Regions from separate parts of the Alteromonas sp. AWJ4_197 genome, predicted to be linked through region 1. Evidence: predicted binding sites of a transcription regulator. Region 1 holds the regulator's gene; each other region holds the start of a gene.
What was found. The regulator sigma-54, encoded in region 1, starts transcription at its own class of promoters, with help from an activator protein. The targets are predictions, from matches to a motif close to GTTGGCACGNNNNTNGNNT.

Region 1 (4,413 bases):
TGAGGGTTTGGCAGAAAACGGGCGTCAAACACATAGTCTGCATCTTTGGGAATACCGTGTTTAAAGCCGAATGATTCAAATACCAGAACAAGTCGTGAGCTTTTCTTACCGAGGATACGCTCGCGGATTAATTCTGCCAGCTGGTGGATGCTCAGAGAGTCGGTATCAATATTCAAATCCGCTCTTTCCGCTACAGGCGCCAGCAGTTCACGTTCTGTCTGGATGGCATCTGACAATGACTTATTCAGTTTGGCCAGCGGATGTAACCGCCGGGTTTCGCTGAACCGGCGCACCAGCATATCGTCACTTGCGTCAATATATACGATGGTGACAGTCCATGACTCCGGCAGGTAGTCGAGAATTTCAACCAGCTCAGAAGGCTCTTTAGGCAAGTTTCTGACATCAATACTCACAGCTACCTGCTCGTATTCATCGGCGACAGTGTGTGTCAGGGCTGGTAACAGATTAACCGGAATATTATCGACGCAGTAGTACCCCAGATCCTCAAGGGCACGAAGTGCTACTGATTTTCCTGAACCGGAACGTCCGCTGATGATGATTAACTTCACGCCGTTTCTCCTGAAGTCACGTGTTGTCGGTGCGTATTACACTAAGTTACTGTAATGCGCGAATAATATCATCACTTGTCTGAGCTTTGCGGATAGTTTTTATGGTTTCTTTATCGCTGAGTTTTCCGGCAACCATGGCCAGAGTTTGTAAATGTCCTTCGGTTTGTTCCTGAGGGACAAGCAGAGTAAAGAAAATATCCACAGGTTTGTTGTCGATAGCATCAAAATCGATGGCGGGTGTGCTGGTAACTACGATGGCGATGACATTTTCCAGTCCGGCCAGGCGACCGTGGGGGAGGGCAATGCCGTTACCTATACCTGTGCTGCCCATTCGCTCACGGGCCAGCAGGCTACTTAACACGGTGGCTTCATCAACATCGGGGTTATTTTTAGCTGCAATCCCGCTGATGATTTCGAGAATGCGTTTTTTGCTATTGCACTGGACCGCACACTCGGTGCGGTCCAGGCTGACTATGGCTTGTATATCCATGAATTCAATTAGTGCTTTTTAAGCTTTTCCTTGTGTTTCAGGACCTGCCTGTCGAGCTTATCGACCATGCTGTCAATGGCAGCATACATGTCCTGATTTTCGGAAGAGGCGAAGACTTCCGCGCCGCTAAGATGAACCGTTGCTTCTGCTTTTTGGCTAAGCTTTTCAACATTTAAAATAACGTGCACATTTGATATGTGGTCAAAATGACGTTCCAGTTTGCTGAACTTAGTATCGACATAATTACGCAAAGAATCAGTGATCTCAATGTGATGACCAGAAAGGTTGATTTGCATATTTCGTCTTCCTTATTTTGAGCAGCCTTAAGTTAGATAAGGCTTTTGCGTTGGTTAGACGGCGGGATCGACAAGGATTCCCGGTACTTTGCTATTGTTCGCCGGGCAACCATAATGCCTTGATCGGCCAACAACGAAGCAATCTTGCTGTCACTCAGTGGCTTGCTTGGCTTTTCAGCGGCAACCAGCTTCTTAATCAGGGCGCGAATCGCTGTAGATGAACACTCACCACCTGATTCAGTGGCAACGTGGCTGGAGAAGAAATACTTCAACTCGAAAATACCACGGGGCGTGTGCATGTACTTCTGCGTTGTTACCCTGGAAATAGTAGATTCGTGCATATCTACCATTTCTGCGACATCATTCAGCACCATTGGTTTCATCATTTCAGGGCCATGCTCAAAAAAGCCCATCTGTTGCTGAACAATACAATTTGCTACTTTCAGCAGCGTATCGTTCCGGCTCTCAAGGCTCTTAATAAACCATTTTGCTTCCTGCATGTGAGAGCGGATAAATTGTGAATCACTGCTGTTTCTTGCTTTACGGCTCATTGCAGCATACTGCTGATTAACACTGAGCTTAGGCAGGCTGTCGGGGTTTAATTCTACAACCCAACGGCCATTTTTCTTCGCAACCGATACATCCGGAATGACATATTCGGGTTCTTTCGTAATTAATGCACTGCCCGGACGGGGATTAAGCGTTTGCAGCAAACGCATCGCTTCCCGTAACTGATCTTCTTTCAGGCGGGTTTTACGCATTAACGTACGGTAATCTTTACTGCCTAACAGATCGGAATGCTCTCTGAGCAGTAGTTTGGCTTCTTCCAGCCACGGTGTTTCCGGTGCAAATTGCGCCAGCTGAACTAACAAGCACTCCTGCGGTGTGCGGGAGCCGGAACCGAGAGGATCAAAAAGCTGAATACGTTTAAGTACGCACTCAACTTCATCTTCTTCAACGGGCTCTTCCATATCTTCACTGTTAACGCTTTGCAAAATGTCGTCAACGGTAACCGTGAGATAGCCGGACTCATCAATAGAATCGATGATCGCCAGTGCGATGGCGCGGTCTGTGTCAGAAAAAGGTGTCAGACGCATTTGCCACAGCAGATGGTCCTGAATATTTTCGGTGGTTTCACCCTGAAAGATTTGTTCATCGTCGCCACCGGAAGGGCCGGGCGCGGGTGCAGAAGACGCAGAAATGTACTCATCCCAGGTACTGTCGATGGGCAGCTCGTCCGGTAAATCATTCTTTTCCAGTGCTTCACCGGTATCCATACTGTCAGAAGATGAGGCTGATGCAGACTCTTGCATGCTGTCATCATTATCGATGTTATTTTTCTCAATTACATCGTTGTCGGAGCTGTCGTCGACTTCCAGCAAAGGATTAGAGTCGAGGGCTTCCTGAATTTCTTGTTGTAAGTCCAGCGTAGACAACTGCAATAGCTTGATCGCCTGCTGAAGCTGAGGCGTCATTGTCAGTTGTTGGCTAAATTTTAACTGTAAAGATGGTTTCATCTACGTCTTATATAAACTCTAAAAAGGACATCCGGTTGTAGCGGTGTGAGTGCCGGTGGCGAAATCTCCGCTAAATGCTCATCCCGATATCTTAACTATAGCCTGAATTGCTCACCAAGGTATACATCACGAACTTTTTGATTACTTAATACCTGTTCTGCGGTGCCCTGAGCAATCAGTTCTCCATGACTGACGATATAGGCCTCTTCACACACATCAAGGGTTTCCCTGACATTGTGGTCGGTGATGAGGATACCGATACCTCTGTCCCGTAAGTGCTGAATGATCTTCTTTATATCATTAACCGAAATCGGGTCAACTCCGGCGAAGGGTTCATCGAGCAAAATAAATTGCGGATTGGCTGCCAGTGCGCGGGCAATTTCAACCCGGCGGCGTTCGCCACCCGACAAACTCATACCTGTACTATTACGTATATGGTTAATATTAAATTCATCAAGTAGTGCATCCGCTTCCTGTTCACGTTGATGACTTTTTAAGTCTTTACGCGTCTGTAATATCGCCATGATGTTTTCATGTACGGTCAGCTTGCGGAAAATGGATGCCTCCTGGGGTAAATAGCCAATTCCCCGGCGGGCACGTTCGTGCATTGGCTGGTGCGTCAGCTCCTGCTCATCAATGAGGATTTTGCCTTTGTCCAGCGGCACAAGACCGACAATCATGTAAAACGTTGTGGTTTTACCTGCACCGTTAGGACCCAGCAGACCTACTATCTGTCCGGTAGAAACCGATAAACTAACGTCACGGACGACCTGGCGTGATTTATACGACTTTGCCAGGTGAGTCGCACTCAGGGTTGCCATGTAACTCAGTTACCCTCGTTTTCGTTGCTGTCTGAAGTCTTGTTCTCTTCCTTCAGCTCTTTAACTGTGTCAGGACGGAAAACCGTGGTTACCCGGCCGTTGCTGTTACTTTCACCGCCGGTTGCCAGAAGTTGCTCTTTTGACATGTCATAGGTGATACTATCTCCCTGGACCATGCTGGTATCTTGCTGGATTTTCGCATCACCTTGCAAGGAAATGAGTTGTTTGGCTACTTCGTAGCGAATTTCATTTGCGCTGGCTTTTACTTTTGCGCCGTCATCCAGCGTTTGAGAATAAGTGGCTGGTTTTCCGCGGGCAATAAAAACCTCTTTCCCTTCGCCTTCACTGGCGATGGCTTCAACTTCATCTGCGGCAATGATGAGTGAACCCTGGGTAATCTTCACATCGTCTTTAAAAACCGATTTCTTCTTTTTACCGTCAATAAACTGTGACTTAGCATCCACGGTAATAGGCTTTTCAAAATCACCGGAGCCGGCCATTGCCTCACCGGCAGCAGCAAGCAGCGCTATTGCTGCGAAAAGGCTAACTGCCCGGGGAATAAATTGTCTGCACATGATCAATTAACTCATATTGTTGGGTACGCAGGTTTGCATTGAAACCGTTACTTTTAATGATGGTCTGTACACCGCGTATATCTACCGGCTGGTCTGAAGTCATGGTTTTGTCATCCAGATTCACCTTAATAAAATTGGTTGTGAT
Region 2 (4,413 bases), on a different contig from region 1:
TTGCTTTTGCGGTTTGATGTCGAACCAGTCGGATGCCGGGTCGAATAAGCCGAGCAGTCCCACCGTAGAATTGATCAGAAAGCGCCCTAAGTTTGCACCAGCCTCACCGAACTCGCCGGCAAAGGTGTTATTGACCAGATTCAACGGCTCTCTGAGATTATCAAAGGCATTACCAATTTTGTCTCTCACCACCCCCGGCACTACATAATGATAGCCGTCTGCCAGCGGTAAAAGTACATACTGATAAGACACATTATTAAAGCTGAACATGGCCCGGTTGAAGCCTTCCCAGGGATCGTTGTAATACACCCCATCACCGGTATTCCCTGACTGAGGGGTATCACCTACTGCAACCACTACCGGAGAAACGGATACGGCTCCCTGGCTGGTTTGTACGGTAACGTCTTTCCCTTTCGCAAGCTCTTCAGCCAGTGCAGGTTCGTTTTTTTGAGGTTGTGTGTTGTCCTGCGGTTGTACAGCAGAATATTCAGGCATGTCGGGCGCGCTGGCACAGCCGCCCAATAAAAATACACAAATAATTAAGGCGAAAGCACCTTGTCTATAAGCTGGCATAGATACCACTTTCCTTCCTTTCGTGGTGATTCATTATATTTTGAGCCCGCTGCAGAGCTTCATCCCTGCTGTAGTCCCAGTCACTATCATCATAGTTACGGGCCAAATCAAGATAATGCTCAATCCTTTGCTTACGAATTTGATGAAACGAATTCGCCGGGTCAAAATCCAACTCATTAAATACCGCCTCAACTTCTGCCAGATCAGCACCAGTTGATGTTTCTGCCGGCGTTTCCCCCAGCCAGGTTGAAAGTTGCTTTCCGGACCCCAGAGCTACAAGACTGGTCAGAAGTAACACTGTCATTACTGCAATTTTTAAGTAATTCATGTTTTTCACCATCGTTGTTTAATTCAAGGACCGTCCGGATCGCTTTCCTGTACTTACTTAGCGGTCGCTGCCTCCGCCATCACTGCACCTGCTGTTGCCTTACCGGCTTTGTGGTCACGTTTGTCGTAGCGATCGAACCAGTTAAAAACTGGCTGCGAGTGAATGAGACGTTCAAAAGACGTTGACGGTAATGGACGGTGTTTAGTCTTCAGAAATTTCATACTGCTCCCTTGCGTGCGTAGGATTGAATTCCGGTAAATGACTTATTTACTCTCACAACTATTTCTAGTATTCCAATTTCCGCGCCATATTTTTAAAGACCTCACAGAAACGCCGCAAAAACCACCGCCACGCACCAACCTCATGACCGGCCTTTCCGTAACCTACTGTTTTATTAGACTTAAGTATCAATTCATTATCATAGAAGAAAAATCAGAGGAAAAAGGTGCAGGCAATAACACCCAAATAATTTCCGTTGACCCGGGAATTTGATGATACTTTTTTACTACAGGCAGGAAATATTTTCACAGACGGGAAGGAAGGTTTTTCAGCAAGGTTCACTAACCGGGACGCAATAAAAAAATGGGCTGAGATAACTCAGCCCTTTCCGGATTATGCAGTTAAAAAGTATTATTCACTTTTCATCGCTGTTTTCTGTTGAACGACCTTCAGGTTGTCTTCAACGTCTGTAACATCTGTGGCGTTTTTCGCAATCTCAACGGCCAGGTCACGCTCAGCGTCTGAGTCTACTGTACCGGTAAGCGTAACATTGCCCTGATCAACATCCACGTCGATATCAAAACCGGAAATATCAGAGTCCATCAGCAAACGGGTTTTAATTACAGTCGCGATTTTAGCATCTGTCAGTTTGCCGGTTGCAGAGTCCATGTCCATATCATCGCCGGCCATAGCTTCAGAGTCATGCTCTTCTACAATTGTCAGTTGGTTATCAACATCTGTTACGCCGTCGATATTTGCTACCAGCTCTTCCGCGAGCTTTTTATCAACCGAGTTGTCTACCTTACCGGTCAGAATAACCTTGCCATCCTGAACGTCGGTGTTGATGTCAAAAGAATTCAGATTACCGTTAAACAGTAATGTTGCTTCAGCTTTGCCGTCTATCCAGGCATCCTTGGCACCTTCCTCCCACTTGTTCGCAGTATCCATAGATCCTGCAAAAGCAGAAGTAGTTAATGTACCAGCTACTAACAGTGAAAGAATTGAACGTTTCATAATTTTGCTCTCCTTAATTATCAAGCAAAATAAGTGAAGCCAACTTCATGCCAGCAAATTAAACAGCTGAAATATATGATTTTTATAGTGGACTCCAACTTTCCGCTCTTTCCCTTCATGCAAACTTTTCTCAGAACCCCGTATTTTTTACCTTGCATTTACGATTGCTGAAATCACCTCGTTTGATCGAACCGGGCAGAAAGTCTTTATATAAGTAAGCTAAATATTTTGATTCCGGACAGTAATTTCAGCGGACGAACCATGACAACAGTACTCTCTATCATTACCCTTTTCTTTATTGTGGCTGCGATACTGCCTCACATACCCGGCCAGCACTGGTTAATCCGCGTATGGGAGTTTCCCCGTCTGCAGCAGGCGTTTATTTTACTTGTGCTCACCTTAGTCTGGACGTACTCGTATATCGAAACGCCCTTACTGGCGCTGTGCATGCAGGCCGGTGCTGTCTGCGCTTTGCTCTATCAACTTGCCTGGGTAATCCCTTACACACCGGTATGGCGCACAGAAGTGAATCAGGTACCGGCAACTGATGACGAACGCACAATAAGCATTCTCACCAGCAATGTATTAATGACTAACGATAACTATGACGCACTGATTAATCTTACCAGGCTACGTAAACCGGATATTCTGGTGACGCTGGAAAGCAACAAAGACTGGGAGCAGGCATTATCGGTCCTTCACGATGACTATCCCTACCGCCTCTCTTGTCCGCTGGAAAATCTTTACGGCATGCATCTTTATAGCCGGCGTCCCTTCGGCAACGAAAAAATCCGGTTCATTATTGAAGATGACGTACCGTCTATGGAAATCTGGCAGGAAATGGCGGGTACTCAGGTAAAAATCCATTTTGTACACCCTAAACCGCCAAGTCCCACAGAAAATAAATCTGCCGGACCCAGGGATAAGGAACTGACACGGGTAGGAAAAGAAATGGCAAAGTTAAAGCATCCGGCCATTGTTACCGGCGACCTCAATGATGTGGCATGGTCACCGACGACCCGAAAATTCAGAAAAATAAGTGGCATGCTGGATCCCCGTCGTGGCCGTGGATTCTTCAACACTTTCCATGCGGATTATCCGTTGCTGCGCTGGCCCCTCGATCATGTCTTTCATACTGAACATTTCGAACTGGTCAAAATAGAAAGAATGCCGGATGTAGGCTCAGACCACTTTCCCTTACTTACAACACTGAGATTAAGAACTGCTCCATCAATTGAACAGGCATAAAAAAACCTGTGGCTTTTCAGCTACAGGTTTCCATGAACTCTCTTTTGAGGGTATTTTGTCAGGCTGTGATTGCCAGCGGTTCCTGTGTGGCAAAGCGTTGACAACGACTCACAATGTCACGATAGTCTGAAGGATCCGGAACACTGTCATCTGCAGCGGCAAAGGCTGCGTTACCTGCGGGGTCTTGTCCGGGGTTCATCAGTAATACCGGCGAATCACAGGCTTGTTTTATTTGTGCCAGTATTTCCGCACCGGGTAAATCCGGCATCGCCACATCAAGCAGAATAGCGTCGTATCGCTGAGCCTTGCTCAGACGGATAGCCAGCTTTCCGCTGGCAGCAAAATCCACTTTCCATCCCAGTCCGGTCAAAAAGCAGGTTAACTGGCTTGCTACCACAGGATCGTCTTCAACGACCAGAATTTGTAAGATTGTACCGGGGGTCATGTTGCCTCCTTGCTGTTTTCACACTCTGTCCGCATTTCTGCGACAGGTCTCATAGACCCTAAAACTTAAGGAAACGCACATTTTACTCGTACTACAGGTGCAGCAATCAAGTTGCTACCTTTCTGCACTTCTATCTGCAGGATTTACGAGTGCAGAATTCACGCCATCTCTGTATAAGCGGCGTTTATTACGAATTTCATATACCACCGAGTCCGGAATTAGCCAAAAATATCAACAACTTAAATAAATAAGCGTGCTAATTTCATGATCAAAGGTAAGACAACATTACCATTAATGAAATTTGAAAAACAATTCTATCTGTGAATATTGTCCCCATTGCAGGCCAAATTGGGACAAGTCAACCGGCACCTGCTCACTTTTCGTGCAAACACCGGGGAAATGGATATCAGGAAAGGAAAGAATTAATTTTCCGGCATGCTTTATCGCGGGATATAAAGTGCGCAAGAGCCAGCAACCGGTCGTCCCGTGGCCAGACCGCCTGATTAAGGGTACTGACATCGTTTTCCGATAGCCGCTGCGTATCCAGTATAAGCGCCAGTGCTTTTTTATTCGGCTTTATCAGCGC
Region 3 (4,413 bases), on a different contig from region 1:
AGCACTTCGGTCTTTTTGCCAATCTCAGAGAACAGGTCGGCACAGGTGTACCGGGTAATGTCGTGGGTCACTGTAAATGTACCCTGCAAACCCCAGCCTTTGGCATGCACCGTACGCTCAGGAATACGCTCCCTGTTCTGGTGTGCCAGCTTTTCAACAAGCTGATAATCTGTCAGCAGAACCGGACCTCTTGCGCCCGCTGTTTTGCTGGTTTCGTTAGATTCGACGGGCGCGCCCGCGCTGGTGGTGAGAGTTGGTTTTTTACTCATAACGGTCTCCTGGGAAAAGCACGATAGTTGGTGTAACTATGCGTACAACAGAGAGCCGGAAAACGACCAATCTATTTTTTAAAAGATGTTAATTATTTATTTCTATTAAACAGAAAAAACCCCGCAGATGCGGGGTTCAAATTTTGGTGAGTTGAGCATTATGCTTTTGTTATAGGTTGCCCAATCAAGTCTCCGTGTTGAAGATTAACGACCTGAAGTAAAGTCAGGATATGCTTCCAGACCACATTCAGCAACGTCAACACCTTCAAATTCTTCTTCTTCAGAAACCCGGATGCCCATTACAGCTTTCAGGATTACCCAAACAATCAGACTGGTTACGAATACCCATACAAAGATTGTAGCAGCACCTAACAGTTGACCACCGAAAGTAGAACCTTCGTTAGTTACCGGAACCAGTAACAGACCTAACAGACCAACTACACCGTGAACAGAGATAGCACCTACAGGATCATCGATTTTCAGTTTGTCCAGGAACACGATGCTCAGAACAACCAGCAGACCACCTAACGCACCGAACAGTGTTGCCATCAGAGGCGTTGGCGTTGAAGGTTCAGCAGTAATGGCTACCAGACCAGCCAGTGCACCGTTAAGTACCATAGTCAGGTCAGCTTTACCGAACATTACGCGGGCCAGCAGCAGAGCAGCAATTGCACCACCGGCAGCGGCGGCATTGGTGTTCATGAATACAACCGCAACAGAGTTAGCACTTTCTACAGTAGCTGTTGCCAGAACAGAACCACCGTTGAAGCCGAACCAACCCATCCAAAGAATGAATGTACCTAAAGTCGCCAGAGGCAGGTTAGCACCCGGGATAGCATTTACTTTGCCATCTGCAGTGTATTTACCTTTACGTGCGCCAAGTACCAGTACACCGGCTAAGGCTGCAGCAGCACCTGCCATGTGAACAATACCGGAACCTGCAAAGTCAGAGAAACCGTTGTCGCCCAGCACGTACATACCGAATACAGACTCACCGCCCCATGTCCATGCACCTTCCATTGGATAGATGAAACCAGTCATCACAACTGCGAATGCCAGGAAGGCCCACAGTTTCATACGCTCAGCAACCGCACCGGATACGATAGACATTGCAGTGGCAACGAATACTACCTGGAAGAAGAAGTCAGCTGAAGGCGCGTAGGTAGCCGGTTCTTCTGCAACACCTGTTGCACCGTCACCAACAATACCTGAAAGGAATAATGTGAAGTCACCACCGCCGTACATGATGCTGTAACCGCAGATCATATACATGGTACAGGCAATGGCATAAAGCGCCACGTTCTTGGTCAGAATTTCAGTGGTGTTTTTAGCACGAACCAGACCCGCCTCAAGCATGGCAAAGCCGGCAGCCATCCACATGACTAACGCACCGCAAATAAGGAAATAGAAGGTATCTAATGCATACCCGAGTTCAAATGTGATTTCCATTGTTTTCTCCGCAATTTCTTATTGTGTTGTTTTACAGCGCGTCTGCGTCAGCTTCGCCGGTACGAATACGAACAGCATGTTCAAGGTCGTAGACGAATACTTTACCGTCACCGATCTTGCCCGTTTTTGCTGCGCCAACGATGGCTTCTACCAGACGATCAACCTGGTCTGCCTGAACAGCAACTTCCAGTTTTACTTTTGGTAAGAAATCCACCTGATATTCGGCGCCGCGATATAATTCAGTATGTCCTTTTTGACGTCCAAACCCTTTCACTTCGGTAACGGTAAGACCGTCGATACCGATCTCTGAAATGGCTTCACGAACATCATCCAGCTTGAATGGCTTGATGATAGCTGTGACTAGTTTCATGTGTTGCTCCCAAATAATGGTTGTTTGTTTTCGCTTTTAGCGGGGGTTGCTGAAGTAAACCAAGTCCTATGCCACAAATTTTAATCTATAAAAAACAGATATTTATGCATTAAAACGAATGAAGAGCTTAAAAATTACGCACCATGATCGTGCGAAGGCAAAATAGCGCACCATAATTGGGCAGCCAAAATCGTGCTTGTGTAAAGACCGGGAACTTCATCTTATTTCAGCGGTCTTCTGTCGCGTATGGAAACCACGGACACCGCTTTCTTTGCCCCTCAAAGGCCAACTTTTGATCCACCCCGCTCAGGAAAGAAAAGCGGGGTCTTTGTCGTGTCTGTTATTATTCACCTTATATTGCTTGCCGCACTGGCGCTGATGGAAAGTAAGCGCGATATTCCGGAGCCCGTGGTCAGTAAACCCATCACGGCGACGTTAATCCGTCTGCCACAACCTCAGGCTGCCCGGGAACCGGACACACTACCGGACACACTACCGGAAACCATTCCGGAAGCACCGGCTACCGCCAAGCCTGAACCTGAACTGGCCGCACCGGAGTCCAAACCAGCTCCGGAACAGGCAGCCCCGCCTGAGATCAAAACACCGCCGGCAGTAAAAGCGCCGTTGCCGCAACAACCTGTGCAGCCTGAAACGTCAGAGCCGGTTCAACCGCCTGTGTCTTCTGATATTGCGCAGCCGGCTGCGCCAACAGATTCAGGCACGGTTTCAACCAGACCGTCATTAACATCGCGCCGTGCTCTGGATGCTTTTTTCAGCCGGCAACAGGCTGCCAGTACACAGCAGGATGCTGAGCAGGTAGCCAAAGAACTCAGGCGGGCAAAAACGTCACCGGATATCAGCGATCCCCGCAAAGGCGCAGAAAAAGAAGATCCTCTTGCCCCGCCCCCTGCCGTTGAAGTGGATTGCAGTAGTAAAACCACCCAAACCCTGGCATTTATTTCACGTTTTACCGGTGGACGGGCGACCTGTTCAGACAGGGGCAAAGGGTTTGAGAAATTCATTGATGCGCGGATAAATAAAGGGGTCAAAGAAGAAGAGAATCAAAATTAGTCTGTATTGCGTATAAGGGCTTCTACAGATAACCTATGCCCCGATTCTTATTGAGGAAAACCTATGGCAGCCGCTAACTTACTCGCCCTGATTGATGATATCGCTACTTTGCTGGATGACATTTCCGCCATGTCTAAAGTGGCTGCGCAGAAAACTGCCGGGGTTCTGGGTGATGATCTTGCATTAAATGCCAACCAGGTTCAGGGAGTGCGTGCCGAAAGAGAACTGCCTGTGGTCTGGGCTGTGGCAAAAGGCTCGCTGCTCAACAAAGTGTTCCTGGTACCTGCAGCGCTGCTTATTTCTGCTTTTATTCCGGTTCTGATCACCGTCATGCTGGTCATTGGTGGTCTGTACCTGTGTTTCGAAGGGGCTGAAAAAGTATTGCACCGGCTTTTCCATAAAGAAGATGAAGCAGAGCGTGAAGCCAGAATTGAAAAACTCTCACAGGAAAATATTGATCTTGTGGCGCTTGAGAAAGACAAGATTAAAGGCGCCATCCGGACTGATTTTATTTTGTCCGCAGAGATTATCGTCATTGCACTGGGTAGCGTACAGCAGGCTGATTTTGTTACTCAGGTAGGTGTGTTGTGCGCGTTAAGTGTGGGGATCACCGCCGGTGTGTATGGTCTGGTTGCCGGCATTGTGAAAATGGACGATGTCGGTCTGTATCTCCTCAGAAAGTCACTCACCGGCGGCTACAACGGTTTTCAGCGTGTCACTGGCCGTGCCCTGCTCGTTGCTGCGCCTCTGTTAATGAAAACCCTCGCTTTAGTCGGCACCATTGCTATGTTCCTCGTTGGCGGCGGCATCCTTACTCACAATATTCCGTTTATGCACCACCTCGCTGAATCCATTAATCACAGTGTGGAGCAACTCAGCTTTGTCATTTCCCTTGTCACCGATGGTGTGGCTGGTTTGATTGCCGGCTCGGTAATTGTGGGTATTGTTTCGCTGTTTTCTAAAAAGAAAGACGCGCATTAAGCTGTTCTGATGCTGTCGGGGCGGCAAGCTTTGCGCTGGCCATTACCAAAATCATCGCGGGCTGACTCACCTGTCAGCCCCGTACATCATACCTGGTCAAATTCGCCAAATAGAGTTTTCAAAATTACTAATTCTTAGTGTTTATACTATTTACACTTATCTAAGCTTTTCCACACCGACAAAACAAAACATTTAAAATCAACACCTTAAAATTTTTATTCGTATTGGCACAACTATCGCTAAAGTTAATGCGACTTAACAATTAACTGCCGG

Region 2: ACXAGC_RS16515 (BON domain-containing protein) is a predicted target of sigma-54. The motif match lies at 2,171-2,189, and genes of this name have one in related genera.
Region 3: glnK (P-II family nitrogen regulator) is a predicted target of sigma-54. The motif match lies at 2,146-2,164, and genes of this name have one in related genera.

What each region holds. Positions count from the first base shown of each region.
Region 1 is NZ_JBSWWW010000006.1:110,205-114,617, reverse strand. Features, by position in the region: gene rapZ (RNase adapter RapZ) at 1-569, opposite strand, end outside; gene ptsN (PTS IIA-like nitrogen regulatory protein PtsN) at 616-1,059, opposite strand; gene hpf (ribosome hibernation promoting factor) at 1,068-1,355, opposite strand; gene ACXAGC_RS14335 (RNA polymerase factor sigma-54) at 1,388-2,872, opposite strand; gene lptB (LPS export ABC transporter ATP-binding protein) at 2,968-3,693, opposite strand; gene lptA (lipopolysaccharide transport periplasmic protein LptA) at 3,699-4,268, opposite strand; gene lptC (LPS export ABC transporter periplasmic protein LptC) at 4,237-4,413, opposite strand, start outside.
Region 2 is NZ_JBSWWW010000007.1:130,453-134,865, reverse strand. Features, by position in the region: gene ACXAGC_RS16535 (MlaA family lipoprotein) at 1-573, opposite strand, end outside; gene ACXAGC_RS16530 (hypothetical protein) at 560-901, opposite strand; gene ACXAGC_RS16525 (hypothetical protein) at 955-1,122, opposite strand; gene ACXAGC_RS16520 (hypothetical protein) at 1,160-1,393, shown strand; gene ACXAGC_RS16515 (BON domain-containing protein) at 1,532-2,134, opposite strand; gene ACXAGC_RS16510 (endonuclease/exonuclease/phosphatase family protein) at 2,396-3,382, shown strand; gene ACXAGC_RS16505 (response regulator transcription factor) at 3,441-3,827, opposite strand; gene ACXAGC_RS16500 (hypothetical protein) at 4,234-4,413, opposite strand, start outside.
Region 3 is NZ_JBSWWW010000001.1:168,442-172,854, forward strand. Features, by position in the region: gene ACXAGC_RS00750 (catalase) at 1-269, opposite strand, end outside; gene ACXAGC_RS00755 (ammonium transporter) at 474-1,718, opposite strand; gene glnK (P-II family nitrogen regulator) at 1,750-2,088, opposite strand; gene ACXAGC_RS00765 (hypothetical protein) at 2,335-3,159, shown strand; gene ACXAGC_RS00770 (DUF808 domain-containing protein) at 3,223-4,140, shown strand.